2 regions of the Kitasatospora sp. NBC_01266 genome follow, and region 1 is predicted to be linked to the other one. Evidence: predicted binding sites of a transcription regulator. Region 1 holds the regulator's gene; the other holds the start of a gene.
What was found. The regulator HrcA, encoded in region 1, represses chaperone genes, less so after heat shock. The targets are predictions, from matches to a motif close to TTNGCACTCNGNNNNNCNGAGTGCNAA.

Region 1 (7,228 bases):
TCGACACCGGCGGGGATCTTGACGGTGAGGGTGCGCCGGGCCCGGACCCGGCCGTCGCCCGCGCACTCGGGGCAGGGCGTGGGGACCACGGTGCCGAAGCCCTGGCACTGCGGGCACGGGCGGGAGGTCATGACCTGGCCCAGGAAGGACCGGGTGACCTGCGAGACCTCGCCCTTGCCGCGGCACATGTCACAGGTCTGCGCCGAGGTGCCAGGGGCCGCGCCCTCGCCGGAGCAGGTGGTGCAGGTGACGGCCGTGTCGACCTGGAGTTCCTTGGTGGTGCCGAAGGTGGCCTCATCCAGGGTGATCTCCAGCCGGATCATGGCGTCCTGGCCGCGCCGGGTGCGCGAGCGCGGGCCGCGCTGACCGGCGGCCGCGCCGAAGAAGGCGTCCATGATGTCGGAGAAGCCGAAGCCCGCCGCGCCGGCGCCGAAGCCGCCCGCGCCACCGCCGCCGTTCGGCGACAGCGGATCCCCGCCCAGGTCGTAGACCTGCCGCTTGGCCGGATCCGAGAGCACCTCGTAAGCGGCGTTGATCTCCTTGAACCGCTCCTGCGTCTTCGGGTCCGGGTTGACGTCCGGGTGCAGTTCACGGGCGAGGCGCCGGAACGCCTTCTTGATCTCGTCCTGCCCCGCGTCCCGTCGGACGCCGAGTACCGCGTAGTAGTCCGTGGCCACCAATTGCTCCGCTTGTTCTGCCTGTGGAAAGTCCTGCTGCGACTGGGTTGCCTACTAAATCTAGTAGGGGTGCTGCTACGACTCGGCCAGGATCTGCCCCACGTACCGGGCAACGGCTCGGACCGCCCCCATCGTGCCGGGGTAGTCCATCCGCGTCGGCCCGATCACGCCGAGCTTGGCCACGCTCTCGTCGCCCGAACCGTAGCCGACCGAGACGACCGACGTGGAATTCAGCCCTTCGTACTCGTTCTCCCGGCCGATCCGCACCGTCATCCCGCCGTCGGTGGTCTCGCCGAGCAGGCGGAGCAGCACCACGTGCTCCTCCAGCGCCTCCAGCACCGGCTGGATGGTGAGCGGGAAGTCGTGGCCGACCCGGGTCAGGTTGGCCGTGCCGGCCAGCATGATCCGCTCCTCGTTCTGCTCCACCAGGGTCTCGAAGAGGGTGGAGAGCACGGTGGCGACGATCGGGCGCTCGGCCGGCTCGAAGGCCGCCGGCAGGTCGTCCACCAGGGCCGGGACGTCGGGGAACCGCTGGCCGCCGGCCCGGGCGTTCAGCCGGGCGCGCAGGTCGGCCAGGGTGGACTCGCGGACCGGACCGGGGCAGTCGACCACCCGCTGCTCGACCCGCCCGGTGTCGGTGATCAGCACCAGCATCACCTTGGCCGGGGCGAGCGAGACCAGCTCGACATGGCGCACCGCGGAGCGGGAGAGCGACGGGTACTGGACCACCGCGACCTGGCGGGTCAGCTGGGCCAGCAGCCGCACGGTGCGGGCCACCACGTCGTCCAGGTCGACCGCGCCGTCCAGGAAGTGCCGGATCGCGCGACGCTCGGGGGCGCTCATCGGCTTGACCTCGGCCAGCCGGTCGACGAAGAGCCGGTAGCCCTTGTCGGTCGGGATCCGGCCGGCGCTGGTGTGCGGCTGCTGGATGTAGCCGTCCTCTTCCAGGGTGGCCATGTCGTTGCGCACCGTGGCCGGCGAGACGCCGAGGTTGTGGCGCTCCACCAGGGCCTTGGAGCCCACCGGCTCCTCGGTGCCGACGTAGTCCTGGACGATGGCGCGCAGCACCGCGAGCTTGCGCTCGTCGAGCTGGCGCAGCTCCACCCGGCCGACCTCGGCGCCCCGGGCGACGCGGCCGGCCGGAGCGGCCTTGGCGCCCGGGCGGGCGGAGCGGGCGGCGGGCCGCCCGGCCGGCTGGTCGCCGACCGGGTCGCGACCGCTCGGACGCGGGTCGGAATCGGGTTCGTCGAACATGGCACGCACCTCCCTCTTCGCGCGTTGTCCAGGTACCAGGGTCCTGCGGGGCAAGTCCTTCGCCGAGCATCGCGCCGAGTGGTTCGGCGCACGCTCGGCACTGCTCGGTCGGATCGGGCTTGGCACTCTGCACAGTGGAGTGCCAGAACCGTACCTGCCAGTGTAAGGCCCGGGTCCGACGGCAGGAACGCCCTGGCCGTGGATGCCGCGCGGATCACTCCGCGCGGTGCCCCCTGCCGGACGGACGTGACGAGCGACGCGCGATCATGTCCGACCAGGGTGGTGCCCGCCGCCCGGCGAAGTGGCAGCATCGATAGCAACTGAGATCGGGGCCGGAACGACCGCCCCGACGATGGAGAACTGATGGACAGAGGAGCAGCCATGTCGGCGTCCGGCCCCCACACCCGTTTTGCTCCCGACCGTGGGCTGTCCACGCGGATGGTCACCACGATGTTCCTGATCGGGCTGCTGTACGTCGGTTTCACGGGTGTGCTGATCGTCCTGCTGAAGGGCGCCTGGCCGCTGATCGTGCTGCTGATGGGCGGGCTCTTCGTCGCGCAGTTCTGGTTCAGCGACAAGATCACCGAGCGGGCGATGGGCGCCCACGAGGTCACCCCCGAGCAGTACCCGCAGCTGCACGGCACCATTGACCGGCTCTGCGCCCTGGCCGACATGCCCAAGCCGCGGGTCGCGGTGGCCAACAACGACATGCCCAACGCCTTCGCCACCGGCCGCAACCCGCAGAACGCGGTGGTCTGCGTGACCACCGGCCTGCTGCGCCGGCTGGAGCCGGAGGAGCTGGAGGGCGTGCTCGCGCACGAGCTCTCGCACGTCGCGCACCGGGACGTCGCCGTGATGACGATCGCCGGCTTCCTCGGCGTACTGGCCGGCGCGATCACCCGGATCGCGCTCTACAGCGGCATGATGAGCGGCGGCAACCGGAACAACAACAACAATGACAGCGCCGCGATCCTGATGATCATCATCCCGATCGTCAGCGTGGTGGTCTACGCGCTCAGCTTCCTGCTCACCCGGCTGCTCTCCCGCTACCGCGAGCTGGCCGCCGACCGCGCCGCCGCCCAGCTGACCGGCCGGCCCAGCGCGCTCGCCTCGGCGCTGACCAAGGTGACCGGGCAGATCTCCGCGATCCCGACCAAGGACCTGCGCCAGGCGCAGCCCTACAACGCCTTCTTCTTCGCCCCCGCGCTGAACGCCCGCGAGGCGGCCACCCAGCTGATGTCCACCCACCCCAGCCTGGAGCAGCGGCTGGAGCAGCTGGGCAAGATCTCCGCCGAGCTGGGTCAGCACTGACCCACGCACCATCCCCGAAAGGAACGATCCGTGGGATTCCTGGACGCGCTGCTCGGCCGCACCAAGCCGGTCAAGCCCGACCTCGACCAGCTGTTCGGTGTGCCCTCGGCCGCCCTCACCCTGGAGGCCGCCGCCGGCTTCACGCCCACCGGGCTGGGCTCGGTCTGCTTCGCCGCGGTCGAGGGCGGCGCCTTCGTCGAGGTGGAGCGGCAGGTGCGGGCCCTGCTGGACGCCGACACGGCGGGCGGCGGCACGCCGGTGGAGGCCAGCCGGGACCAGTACGGCTACTCCTGGCTGCTCGCCCGGCACACCCCCGAGGAGCTGCCCGACCTGGTCAACGACCTGCACGCGGTCAACAGCGAGCTGGAGGCCAACGGCTTCGGGCCGCAGCTGCTCTGCTCGCTGGTGGGCTTCCGCAACGAGGCCGGCCAGTCGCTGGCGCTGGTCTACCTCTACAAGCGCGGCGCGTTCTACCCGTTCGCCCCGATGCCCGGCGGCGGCGAGCGCCGCAACAGCCCGCTGGAGCTGCAGGTGAAGGCGATGCTCGGCAACGACCTGCGGCTGGAGACGGACCTGAGCCGCTGGTTCCCGGTCTGGGGCGCGCCCGGCCTGTGACGCGTTCGTGCTGAGCCGACGGCCCGTGGATCCTGACGGGCCGTCGGCTTTTCCTATAGTTCCTCCCATGCGCAGCACTCAGTACGGCCCCGACCTGACCCCGCCCTGGAAGCGGCCGGGGGGACAGCCCGCCCCGGAGGTGGCCGCCCAGCGGGACCTGGTGGTCGAGGAGGCCACCACCGGCTTCTGCGGCGCGGTGGTGCGCTGCGAGAAGACCGCCGAGGGCCTGACGGTGACCCTGGAGGACCGGTTCGGCAAGCACCGGGTCTTCCCGCTGGTGCCGCGCGGCTTCCTGCTGGAGGGCAAGGTGGTCACCCTGGTCCGCCCGTCCGGGCCGGCACCGGCCCGGGGTCCGGGCCGGACCGCCTCCGGCTCGATCGCGGTGCGCGGCGCCCGGGCCCGGGTCGCCCGGGAGTCGCGGATCTACGTCGAGGGCCGGCACGACGCGGAGCTGGTCGAGCGGGTCTGGGGCGATGACCTGCGGATCGAGGGCGTGGTGGTCGAGTACCTGGAGGGCATCGACGACCTGCCGGCCATCGTGGCCGAGTTCGCCCCCGGCGAGGGGCGGCGGCTGGGCGTGCTGGTGGACCACCTGCTCCCCGGGACCAAGGAGCACCGGATCGCCTCGGCCGTCACGGGGGAGGCCGTGCTGGTGGTGGGCCATCCGTTCATCGACATCTGGCAGGCCGTCAAGCCCGCCAGCGTCGGCATCGCGGGCTGGCCCGAGGTGCCGCGCGGTGAGGTCTGGAAGGAAGGGATCTGCCGCCGCCTGGGCTGGCCGGTGGACACCCCGGCGGCCTGGAAGCGGATCCTGGCCTCGGTGGACTCGTTCCGCGACCTTGAGCCCCAGTTGCTGGGGCGGGTGGAAGAGCTGATCGATTTCGTGACCGGGTAGGGGCTGACCGCCCCAGCCAGCTCAGTCCACCAGGTCGCGCACCACCGCGTCGGCCAGCAGCCGCCCGCGCAGGGTCAGCGCGGCCCGGCCGGCGGCGAACGGCTCGGCGGCCAGCAGGCCGTCGGCCAGCGCGCGCTCGGCGGCCCGCAGGCCGGTGGCGGTGAGCAGATCGAGCGGGCAGCCGTCGACCAGGCGCAGCTCCAGCAGGATCCGCTCCACCCGCTGGTCCTCGGCCGGCAGCACCTCGCGGCCCTGGGCGGGCGTGCGGCCCTCGGCGAGCGCCCGCGCGTAGGCTGCCGGGTGCTTGGCGTTCCACCACCGCACGCCCCCCACGTGGCTGTGTGCACCAGGGCCCGCGCCCCACCAGTCGGCCCCGGTCCAGTACAGCTCGTTGTGCCGGCAGCGGGCCGCCTCGTCGGTGGCCCAGTTGGAGACCTCGTACCAGCTGTAGCCGGCCGCGGTCAGCGCCTCCTCGGCGATCAGGTAGCGGTCCGCGTGCACGTCGTCGTCGACCATCGGCAGCTCGCCGCGCTTGATCCGGCCGGCCAGCCGGGTGCCCTCCTCGACGATCAGCGAGTAGGCCGAGACGTGGTCGGGCCCGGCGCCGATCGCGGCACTCAGCGACGCCCGCCAGTCCTCGTCGCTCTCCCCCGGCGTGCCGTAGATCAGGTCCAGGTTGACGTGCTCGAAGCCGGCCGCTCTCGCCTCGGCGACGCAGGCCTCGGGCCGGCCCGGGGTGTGGTGGCGGTCCAGCACCTGGAGCACGTGCGGGCGGGCGCTCTGCATCCCGAAGGAGATCCGGTTGAAGCCGCCCTCGCGCAGCTCGGCCAGGTAGGCCGGGTCGACCGACTCGGGGTTGGCCTCGGTGGTCACCTCGGCGTCCTCGGCCAGCCCGAACTCCTCGCGGATCGCGGCCAGCATCGCCACCAGGTCGCGGGCCGGCAGCAGGGTGGGCGTGCCGCCGCCGAGGAACACGGTGCGCACCGGCAGCTCGGCGTCACCCAGCACCTTGCGGGCCAGCCGGATCTCGCCGACCAGGTTGGCCGCGTAGGTCTCCTGCGAGGCGACCGCCCCCGCCGAGTGCAGCTCGGTGGCGGTGTAGGTGTTGAAGTCGCAGTACCCGCAGCGGGTGGCGCAGTACGGCACGTGCAGGTAGAAACCGAACGGCCGGTCACCGAGTCCGGTGCGGGCGTGGGCGGGCAGCGAGCCGTCGGACGGCACGGGTTCGCCGTCGGGGAGTGCGGAGGGCATGGGTCCATTGTCCGGTACCGGCGGGGGTGCCCTTGAGCGACTGGGCTGCGAGGCAGCGGATGGTGGGGGTCGCCGAGGAACGAGGCGGCACCCGCCATCCGCGTAGGAGCAGCCCACCAAGCGGCCAAATGTCCCGCCGGTACTGGGACTCAGGCCTCGTTGGCGCCCGCGTACATCTCCTGGACCGCCTCGGCGTAGGCCCGCTCGACCACCGGGCGCTTGACCTTCAGGCTCGGGGTCAGCTCGCCGTGCTCGACGTCCAGGTCCCTGGGCAGGATGTGGAACTTCTTGACCGTCTGCCAGCGCTGCAGCTCGGCGTTGAGCTTCTTCACGAAGCCCTCGACCAGCGTGCGGACCTGCGGCGAGCCGACCACCTCGGCGTAGCTCCTGCCGGCCAGGTCGTGCTCGGCGGCCCACTGCATGATCACCGGCTCGTCCAGCGAGATCAGCGCGGTGCAGTAGTTGCGGCCGTTGCCGATCACCAGGATGTTGCTGACGAACGGGCAGATCGCCTTGAACTTGCCCTCGACCTCGCTGGGCGCGACGTACTTGCCGCCGGAGGTCTTGAACATGTCCTTCTTGCGGTCGGTGATCCGCAGATAGCCGTCCGGGCTGACCTCGCCGATGTCACCGGTGTGGAACCAGCCGTCCGGCTCCAGCACCTCGGCGGTCTGCTCCGGGTTGTCGTGGTAGCCGCGCATCACGGCCGGTCCGCGCAGCAGGATCTCGCCGTCCTCGGCGATCCGGACCTCGGTGCCCGGCAGCGGCTTGCCGACGGTGCCGACCCGGATGTCCTCCGTGGGGTTGACCACCACGCCCGCGCTGGTCTCCGTGAGCCCGTAGCCCTCCAGGATCGGCACGCCAGCGCCCAGGAAGAAGTAGCCGATCTCGGGGGCCAGCGCGGCGCTGCCGGAGACCGAGCCGCGCAGCCGACCGCCGAAGGCCGCCCGGATCTTGGCGTAGACCAGCTTGTCGGCCAGCGCGTGCTGGACCCGCAGGCCGAGCGGAGCACTGTCGCGGCCGGTGGCGAGCCGGTTCTCCTGGACGGTCCTGGCGTAGTCGCGGGCCACCTTGGCCGCCCACATGAAGATCTTGTACTTGGCGCCGCCCTCGGCTCTGGCCCTGCCCGCGATGCCGTTGTAGACCTTCTCGAAGATCCGCGGCGCGGAGGCCATCAGGGTGGGCCGGATCGCCGGCAGGTTGTGGATGATCCGGTCCACCCGGC
Region 2 (7,228 bases), 1.8 Mb from region 1:
CGGCCATGTCTCTCCTTGTCGGAAGCCGTCGGCAGACGAGATGGTGACTTTCTGCTGACACACCGACAGCGCTGTGTAGTACTCTGGCTCCCCGCTCTCGGAGCAGCGGTCAGGGCTTGGCCGTCATGAGGCTCCTCGGGGCCGGGGGAGAAGCCGCCTCGACCTTCGGGGTGGCGGAGTCACGTCTTCAACCTTGCCGGAGGCGGCGGACGCCAAACCCGGACAGCGGTCATGAAGATCCGGCCGGGTACTCCGGCCGTTCGATCATGGGGGGCCGCTCAAGGGCGGCCACCTCATGGCTGTGCGCGGTGAACTCGCGAGTCAGGGCGTCCCGGGTGAACTGGGTCAGCACCGGGCGGGCCAGGCCCTCGGCGGCCTTCAGGCGGTGGGTGCGGTCCAGCCGCTCCAGCGCGGTGCGGTAGATGGTGGCGGCCATCCGGCCCAGCGCCTGGCTGTCCTGGTGGCGGTGGTGGCGCACCCCGACGTCCACCTGGGCCAGCGCGTCCAGGCCGACCAGTTCCAGCGCGTCCACCAGCAGGCCGAGTTCCACCCCGTAGCCGGTCGGGAAGTGCAGCTGCTCCAGCAGTGAGCGGCGGGCCGCGTACTCACCGCCGAGCGGCTGGACGAAGCCGGCCAGCTGGGGCCAGTGCAGGTTGAGCAGCGGCCGGGCGACCAGTTCGGTGACCCGCCCGCCGCCGGCCGGTACCACCGCGCCCCCGGTCTCCAGCGGCCGGTCGTACATCGCCTTGACCAGCTGCAGGTCCGGGTCGGTGAGCAGCGGGCCGATGATGCCGGAGACGAAGGCCGGGTCGAACTCGCGCAGGTCGGCGTCGATGAAGCAGACGATCGCGCCGCTGGTGACCAGCAGCGAGCGCCAGAGCACCTCGCCCTTGCCGGGCACCGGGGGCACCCGGGGCAGGATCTCGTCGCGGTGCACCACCCGGGCGCCGGCCGCCGCGGCCACCTCGGCGGTCCGGTCCACCGAGCCGGAGTCGACCACCACCAGCTCGTCCACCAGCGGCAGCCGCTCGATCAGCTCGCGCCGGATCACCTCGACGATCCCGCCCACCGTGGACTCCTCGTCCAGCGCGGGCAGCACCACGCTCACCGTCCCGGCCGGCCCCGCGGCGCGCTTGGCGGCCAGCAGCCGGTCGGCCGACCGGTCGGCCGACCGCCAGGACCGGCGGCGCAGCCAGTCGGCCACCTCAGGCAGTGGCGCGGGGCTCTGCTCGGCAGGCAAATCTCGCTCCTCGTAACTCTCGTCTCGCGTGGCGGACGGTCAGGGTCAGGCGTCCGGCCTTCGGTTACAGTCTTCGTACTGCGGTCAGACCTTCGCACGTCGGGGTCGGTCGCAGCGCGAGACCAGTACAACGCAGGACCACAACTTCACAGAGCTCATCCAGAGGGACTGAGGGAACGGCCCGTCGACGTCCCGGCAACCTTCTCGCCCGGCCATCGCAGGTGCCGGCGGGACAGGTGCCAATTCCGGCCTGTGGCGCGACCGCGCCACGGGGAAGATGAGGAGAGAGGCCTCCGCCATCATGGCTACCGCTACCCCTGCACCCTCCGCGACCGTCGACCTCGGCCCCGCCGCCGCGCTGTCCTGTCGCGAGTGCGGCACCCGCTTCCCGCTCGGCCCCAGCTTCGCCTGCCTGGAGTGCTTCGGCCCGCTGGAGATCGCCTACGACTTCGCCGGCTACGACGCCGAGCAGCTGCGCAAGCAGATCGAGGCGGGACCGGCCTCGATCTGGCGCTACGCCCCGCTGCTGCCGGTGCCCGCCGACGTGGCCGGCAAGCCCAACCTGAACCCCGGCTGGACCCCGCTGGTGAAGGCGGACAACCTGGGCCGCGAGCTCGGTTTCACCGCCCAGCTGCACGTCAAGGACGACTCCGGCAACCCCACCCACTCCTTCAAGGACCGGGTGGTGGCCTGCGCCATCGAGGCCGCCCGCGCCTTCGACTTCACCACCCTGTCCTGCTCGTCCACCGGCAACCTGGCCGGCGCGGTGGGCGCCGCGGCGGCCCGCGCCGGGTTCAAGTCCTGCGTCTTCATCCCGCACGACCTGGAGCAGGGCAAGGTCGTGATGGCCGGTGTCTACGGCGGCGAGCTGGTCGGCATCGAGGGCAACTACGACGACGTGAACCGGTTCTGCTCCGAGCTGATCGGTGACCCGGCCGGCGAGGGCTGGGGCTTCGTCAACGTCAACCTGCGCCCGTACTACGGCGAGGGCTCCAAAACCCTGGCATACGAGATCTGCGAGCAGCTCGGCTGGCGGCTGCCGGAGCAGCTCGTCATCCCGATCGCCTCGGGCTCCCAGCTCACCAAGATCGACAAGGGGCTGCAGGAGCTGATCAAGCTCGGCCTGGTCGAGGACCGGCCGTACAAGATCTTCGGCGCCCAGGCGGCCGGCTGCTCCCCGGTCGCCGCCGCCTTCAAGGCCGGCCGCGACGTGATCAAGCCGGTCAAGCCGGACACCATCGCCAAGTCGCTGGCGATCGGCAACCCGGCCGACGGCCCGTACGTGCTGGACATCGCCCGGCGCACCGGCGGCGCGGTCGAGGACGTCACCGACGCCGAGGTGGTGGCCGCGATCAGGCTGCTGGCCCGCACCGAGGGGATCTTCGCCGAGACCGCCGGCGGGGTGACCATCGGCGTGCTCAGGAAGCTGGTGGAGAACGGCCTGCTGGACCCGGCCAAGGAGACCGTCGCGATCAACACCGGGGACGGGCTCAAGACGCTGGACGCGGTCGCCGACGCCGGGCTGACCGCGACCATCCGGCCGACCCTGGAGTCCTTCCGGGCCGCCGGCCTGGCCTCCTGACCCACCCCCAGCACGCAGCGAGCGAGGAGTAACCCCATGAGCGCGACCGTCCGCATTCCGACCATCCTGCGTACCTACACCGACGGCAGGTCCGAGGTGAGCGCCGAGGGCGCCACCCTGCAGGAGGTCATCGCCGACCTGGAGCAGAACCACCCCGGAATCGCCCAGCGGATCCTGGACGAGGCCGGCAAGCTTCGCCGCTTCGTCAACGTGTACGTGAACGACGACGACGTGCGATTCGCCGAGGGCCTGGCCACCGCGGTCGGCGACGGCGCCGGCGTGTCGATCATCCCGGCGGTGGCCGGCGGCTGCTGACCGCCCGTCACGGCTCTTCGGCAGGCGCTCGGGGCGCCGTGCCCCGTCGGCCATCGGCGGGGCGCGGCGCCCCGAGCCGTGTCCGCGGTGGTCCCCGGGAGGGCATAGGCTGTCCCCGACTTCCGCCTCCGGTTCTGGTGCGCGGCTGGAGAGCGGCTCGGGGCGTCCCGGGTCCTGAGACGCCAGCTGCCGCTGTATCAACCGAATCATGTCGGCGCCGCGTCAGAATTCTTTGGGCTATTCGTGAGTTTCGTCCGCTATGTCCCAGGTGAAATGACGAGTTCTGTCGCATTCCTCCCCTGCTATCCCTTCACGGCCTCGTCGAATTGGCGTTCAGTGGGCCTGTTGCACAGGGCTCCGATGCGGATACATTCAGCCGCGGTCGATGCATTCGCCTGCTCCGTCGGCGCCAACTGGCTTCCGGGGGTGGGGCGCTGCGGCATGCAGGAGTGCGCCCAGGGGGGTTTCCTCGGGCATCTCCGCCAGACCCGCGCTCGTGACCTGCGGGCGCGTGAAGGGCCAGCACAGCACTAGGGGAGTTCGGAATGGCTCAGGGCACCGTCAAGTGGTTCAACGCGGAGAAGGGCTACGGCTTCATCGCGGTCGACGGTGGTGCGGACGTGTTCGTCCACTACAGCGCGATCCAGATGGACGGCTACCGCACCCTTGAAGAGGGCCAGCGGGTTGAGTTCGAGATCTCCCAGGGGCAGAAGGGCCCGCAGGCGGACATGGTCCGCGCGGCGGTCTGACCTTTCCGAACCTCGGAGCCTCGGCTCTCACCGAGCTGGTGGTTCAGCGGCAGGCCCGCACCCATCCCCACCGCGGGGCGGGTGCGGGCCTGCCGTTCGTTCGCCGCGAGTTGGCGTCCGGTCATCGAAGGAGCTTGCACTCGCCATGCCGGAGTGCTAATCATTGGCGTTAGCACTCACAGTGTGAGAGTGACAAACGGACTGGGTCGGTGAGGCCCCCGGGAGCGGTAGGGGACAGGACCCCCGCATACCAGGGCCGTCCGTCGCGGGCACCACTGGTCCGAGCAGTCGACCGTGTCCTGGAGGACCACTTCCGATGGCCAAGATCATCGCGTTTGACGAGGAAGCTCGCCGCGGCCTTGAGCGCGGCATGAACCAGCTTGCCGATGCCGTCAAGGTGACGCTGGGCCCCAAGGGCCGCAACGTCGTCCTTGAGAAGAAGTGGGGCGCCCCCACGATCACCAACGACGGTGTCTCCATCGCCAAGGAGATCGAGCTCGAGGACCCGTACGAGAAGATCGGTGCCGAGCTCGTCAAGGAGGTCGCCAAGAAGACGGACGACGTCGCTGGCGACGGCACCACCACCGCCACCGTGCTCGCCCAGGCCCTGGTTCGCGAGGGTCTGCGCAACGTCGCGGCCGGCGCCAACCCGATGGCCCTGAAGCGCGGTATCGAGAAGGCCGTCGCGGCCGTCTCGGACCAGCTGCTGGCGCAGGCCAAGGACGTGGAGACCAAGGAGCAGATCGCCTCCACCGCCTCCATCTCCGCCGCTGACACCCAGATCGGCGAGCTCATCGCCGAGGCCATGGACAAGGTCGGCAAGGAAGGTGTCATCACCGTCGAGGAGAGCAACACCTTCGGCCTGGAGCTCGAGCTCACCGAGGGCATGCGCTTCGACAAGGGCTACATCTCCGCCTACTTCGCCACCGACCTGGAGCGGATGGAGGCCTCCTTCGAGGACCCCTACATCCTGATCGCCAACTCCAAGATCGGCTCGGTCAAGGACCTGCTCCCGCTGCTGGAGAAGGTCATGCAGAGCGGCAAGCCGCTCGTCATCATCGCCGAGGACGTCGAGGGCGAGGCCCTGTCGACCCTGGTGGTCAACAAGATCCGTGGCACCTTCAAGTCCGTCGCCGTCAAGGCCCCGGGCTTCGGCGACCGCCGCAAGGCCATGCTCGGTGACATCGCCATCCTCACCGGCGGCACCGTGATCTCCGAGGAGGTCGGCCTCAAGCTGGAGAACGCCGGTCTCGAGCTGCTGGGCACCGCCCGCAAGGTGGTCATCACCAAGGACGAGACCACCATCGTCGACGGTGGCGGCGACAGCGAGCAGGTCGCCGGCCGGGTCAACCAGATCCGCGCCGAGATCGAGAACAGCGACTCGGACTACGACCGCGAGAAGCTCCAGGAGCGCCTCGCCAAGCTGGCCGGCGGCGTGGCCGTCATCAAGGCCGGCGCGGCGACCGAGGTCGAGCTGAAGGAGCGCAAGCACCGCATCGAGGACGCCGTTCGCAACGCGAAGGCGGCCGTCGAGGAGGGCATCGTCGCCGGCGGTGGCGTGGCCCTGCTGCAGGCCGGTGTCGCGTTCGACAAGCTCGAGCTCGAGGGCGACGAGGCCACTGGCGCCAACATCGTCAAGGTCGCGCTGGAGGCCCCGATCAAGCAGATCGCCACCAACGCCGGCCTCGAGGGCGGCGTCGTGGTGGAGAAGGTCCGCAACCTGCCCGCCGGCCACGGCCTGAACGCCGCGACCAACGAGTACGTGGACCTGATCGCCTCGGGCATCATCGACCCGGCCAAGGTCACCCGTTCCGCGCTGCAGAACGCCGCCTCCATCGCGGCGCTCTTCCTCACCACCGAGGCCGTCATCGCCGACAAGCCGGAGAAGGCCGCCCCGGCCGCCGGCGGCGGCATGCCGGGCGGTGACATGGACTTCTGATCCTCCTTCGAGGATCAGCTGTTCTGACAGGGCGGTCTCCTTCGGGAGGCCGCCCTTTCGCCTGCCCCGGGGCCCCTCGCGGATACGGGACAATGGGCGCATGCCCGATCTCGAAGCCGCCCTGCACAGCGCCCGTTCGCTGATCCTCGCCGACCTGTCCGCCCGCGACGTGGCTGACGCCGCCGTGGTGTCGCTGGTGGAGGACGCCGTGACGCACCGCCGGTGGTGGCTGGAGCAGTGGCCGGACGGGGCCGAGTTCGTGCTCGGGCTGATCGCCCAGGACGTGCAGGACGCGCTGCTGGAGGCGTACGGGCGCTGGCCGCTCTGCGAGGACTGCGCGCGGGCCGATGACGATCCGCACGCGCTCGGCGTGGAGCCGGAGTTGGGCCCCGATCCGCACTGGGTCTGCGGCAAGCGCGGGGTCGTGGTGGCCGCGGTCGGGTCGCTGACGTGATCCTGGTTGACCCGTTGACCCGTTGACCCGTTGACCCGTTGACCCGTTGACCCGCCGGGCTGCGCCGGCGCGCGGCCGCGGCTACGGCACCGGCTTGCTGAGTTCGGCGAGTTCGGCCGCCAGGTTGGTGCGGGCCGGCCCGTCGTAGCGGGCGTGCGCGGCGGGGGTGCGGTAGAGCGCGGGCAGCGCCAGCAGTTGGCGCAGGACGGCCGCGCGCTCGCGGCGGAACACGTCCTCGGGCACGAAGGCGTACTCCGCGCGGACAGCGGCGGTGTACCGGGCGTAGGCCTCGGGAGACCGGCCGAGCACCGCGAGATCGGCATCGCAGAGCACCTCGCCGTTCCGGTCGCCCGGGGCCGGGTGGTGGTCGACGGTCAGCCGGACCAGCCGGACCACTTCGGCGATCAGCGCGGCCGACAGCCCCGCCTCGCCGAGCGCGCGGATCGCCAACCGGGCGCTGCGCTCCTCGTTCTCCGAGCGGTCCGGCCGGTACACGGCGTCGTGGAACCAGGCGGCCAGCCGCACCGCGTCCGGGTCCTGGGCGTGCGCGGCGAGCAGGTCCACCTCGTCCAGCACGGCCAGCAGGTGGTCGGTGGTGTGGTAGCGGCGCTGCGGTTCGGCCCAGCGAGCCAGCAGCGCGCGGCAGTACGGCTCGGGGGCGGCGGTGGCGCCGCAGCGCTCCAGCAGGACGTTCCAGCGGTCGATCAGGGCATCGGTCGCGGGGTGCGGTTCGGTCGGCATGACGGTCATTCTGCTCCGCGCCCGAGGCTGGACCTATGTGCCGATGATCGATATATATAGACGCATGACAGGACGGGCCATGCAGGAGCCGACGCTGCTCCTGCTCACCGCGCTGGCCGATGCCCCACGGCACGGCTACGCGCTCATCCAGGAAATCGCCACGATCTCCGGCGGCCGGGTCGCGATGCGCACCGGCACGCTCTACGCC

Region 2: groL (chaperonin GroEL) is a predicted target of HrcA. The motif match lies at 4,020-4,046, and genes of this name have one in related genera.

What each region holds. Positions count from the first base shown of each region.
Region 1 covers NZ_CP108458.1:2,957,529-2,964,756, forward strand. Annotated here, with positions in the region: gene dnaJ (molecular chaperone DnaJ) at 1-677, opposite strand, end outside; gene hrcA (heat-inducible transcriptional repressor HrcA) at 753-1,931, opposite strand; gene htpX (zinc metalloprotease HtpX) at 2,313-3,242, shown strand; gene pspAB (PspA-associated protein PspAB) at 3,273-3,857, shown strand; gene OG403_RS12585 (DUF3097 domain-containing protein) at 3,925-4,752, shown strand; gene hemW (radical SAM family heme chaperone HemW) at 4,774-6,003, opposite strand; gene OG403_RS12595 (AMP-dependent synthetase/ligase) at 6,153-7,228, opposite strand, start outside.
Region 2 covers NZ_CP108458.1:4,749,475-4,756,702, forward strand. Annotated here, with positions in the region: gene OG403_RS20820 (alpha,alpha-trehalose-phosphate synthase (UDP-forming)) at 1-7, opposite strand, end outside; gene OG403_RS20825 (glucosyl-3-phosphoglycerate synthase) at 230-1,240, opposite strand; SAM riboswitch class I at 1,393-1,524, shown strand; gene thrC (threonine synthase) at 1,542-2,822, shown strand; gene OG403_RS20835 (ubiquitin-like small modifier protein 1) at 2,859-3,137, shown strand; gene OG403_RS20840 (cold-shock protein) at 3,683-3,886, shown strand; gene groL (chaperonin GroEL) at 4,203-5,825, shown strand; gene OG403_RS20850 (hypothetical protein) at 5,926-6,279, shown strand; gene OG403_RS20855 (HD domain-containing protein) at 6,361-7,029, opposite strand; gene OG403_RS20860 (PadR family transcriptional regulator) at 7,085-7,228, shown strand, end outside.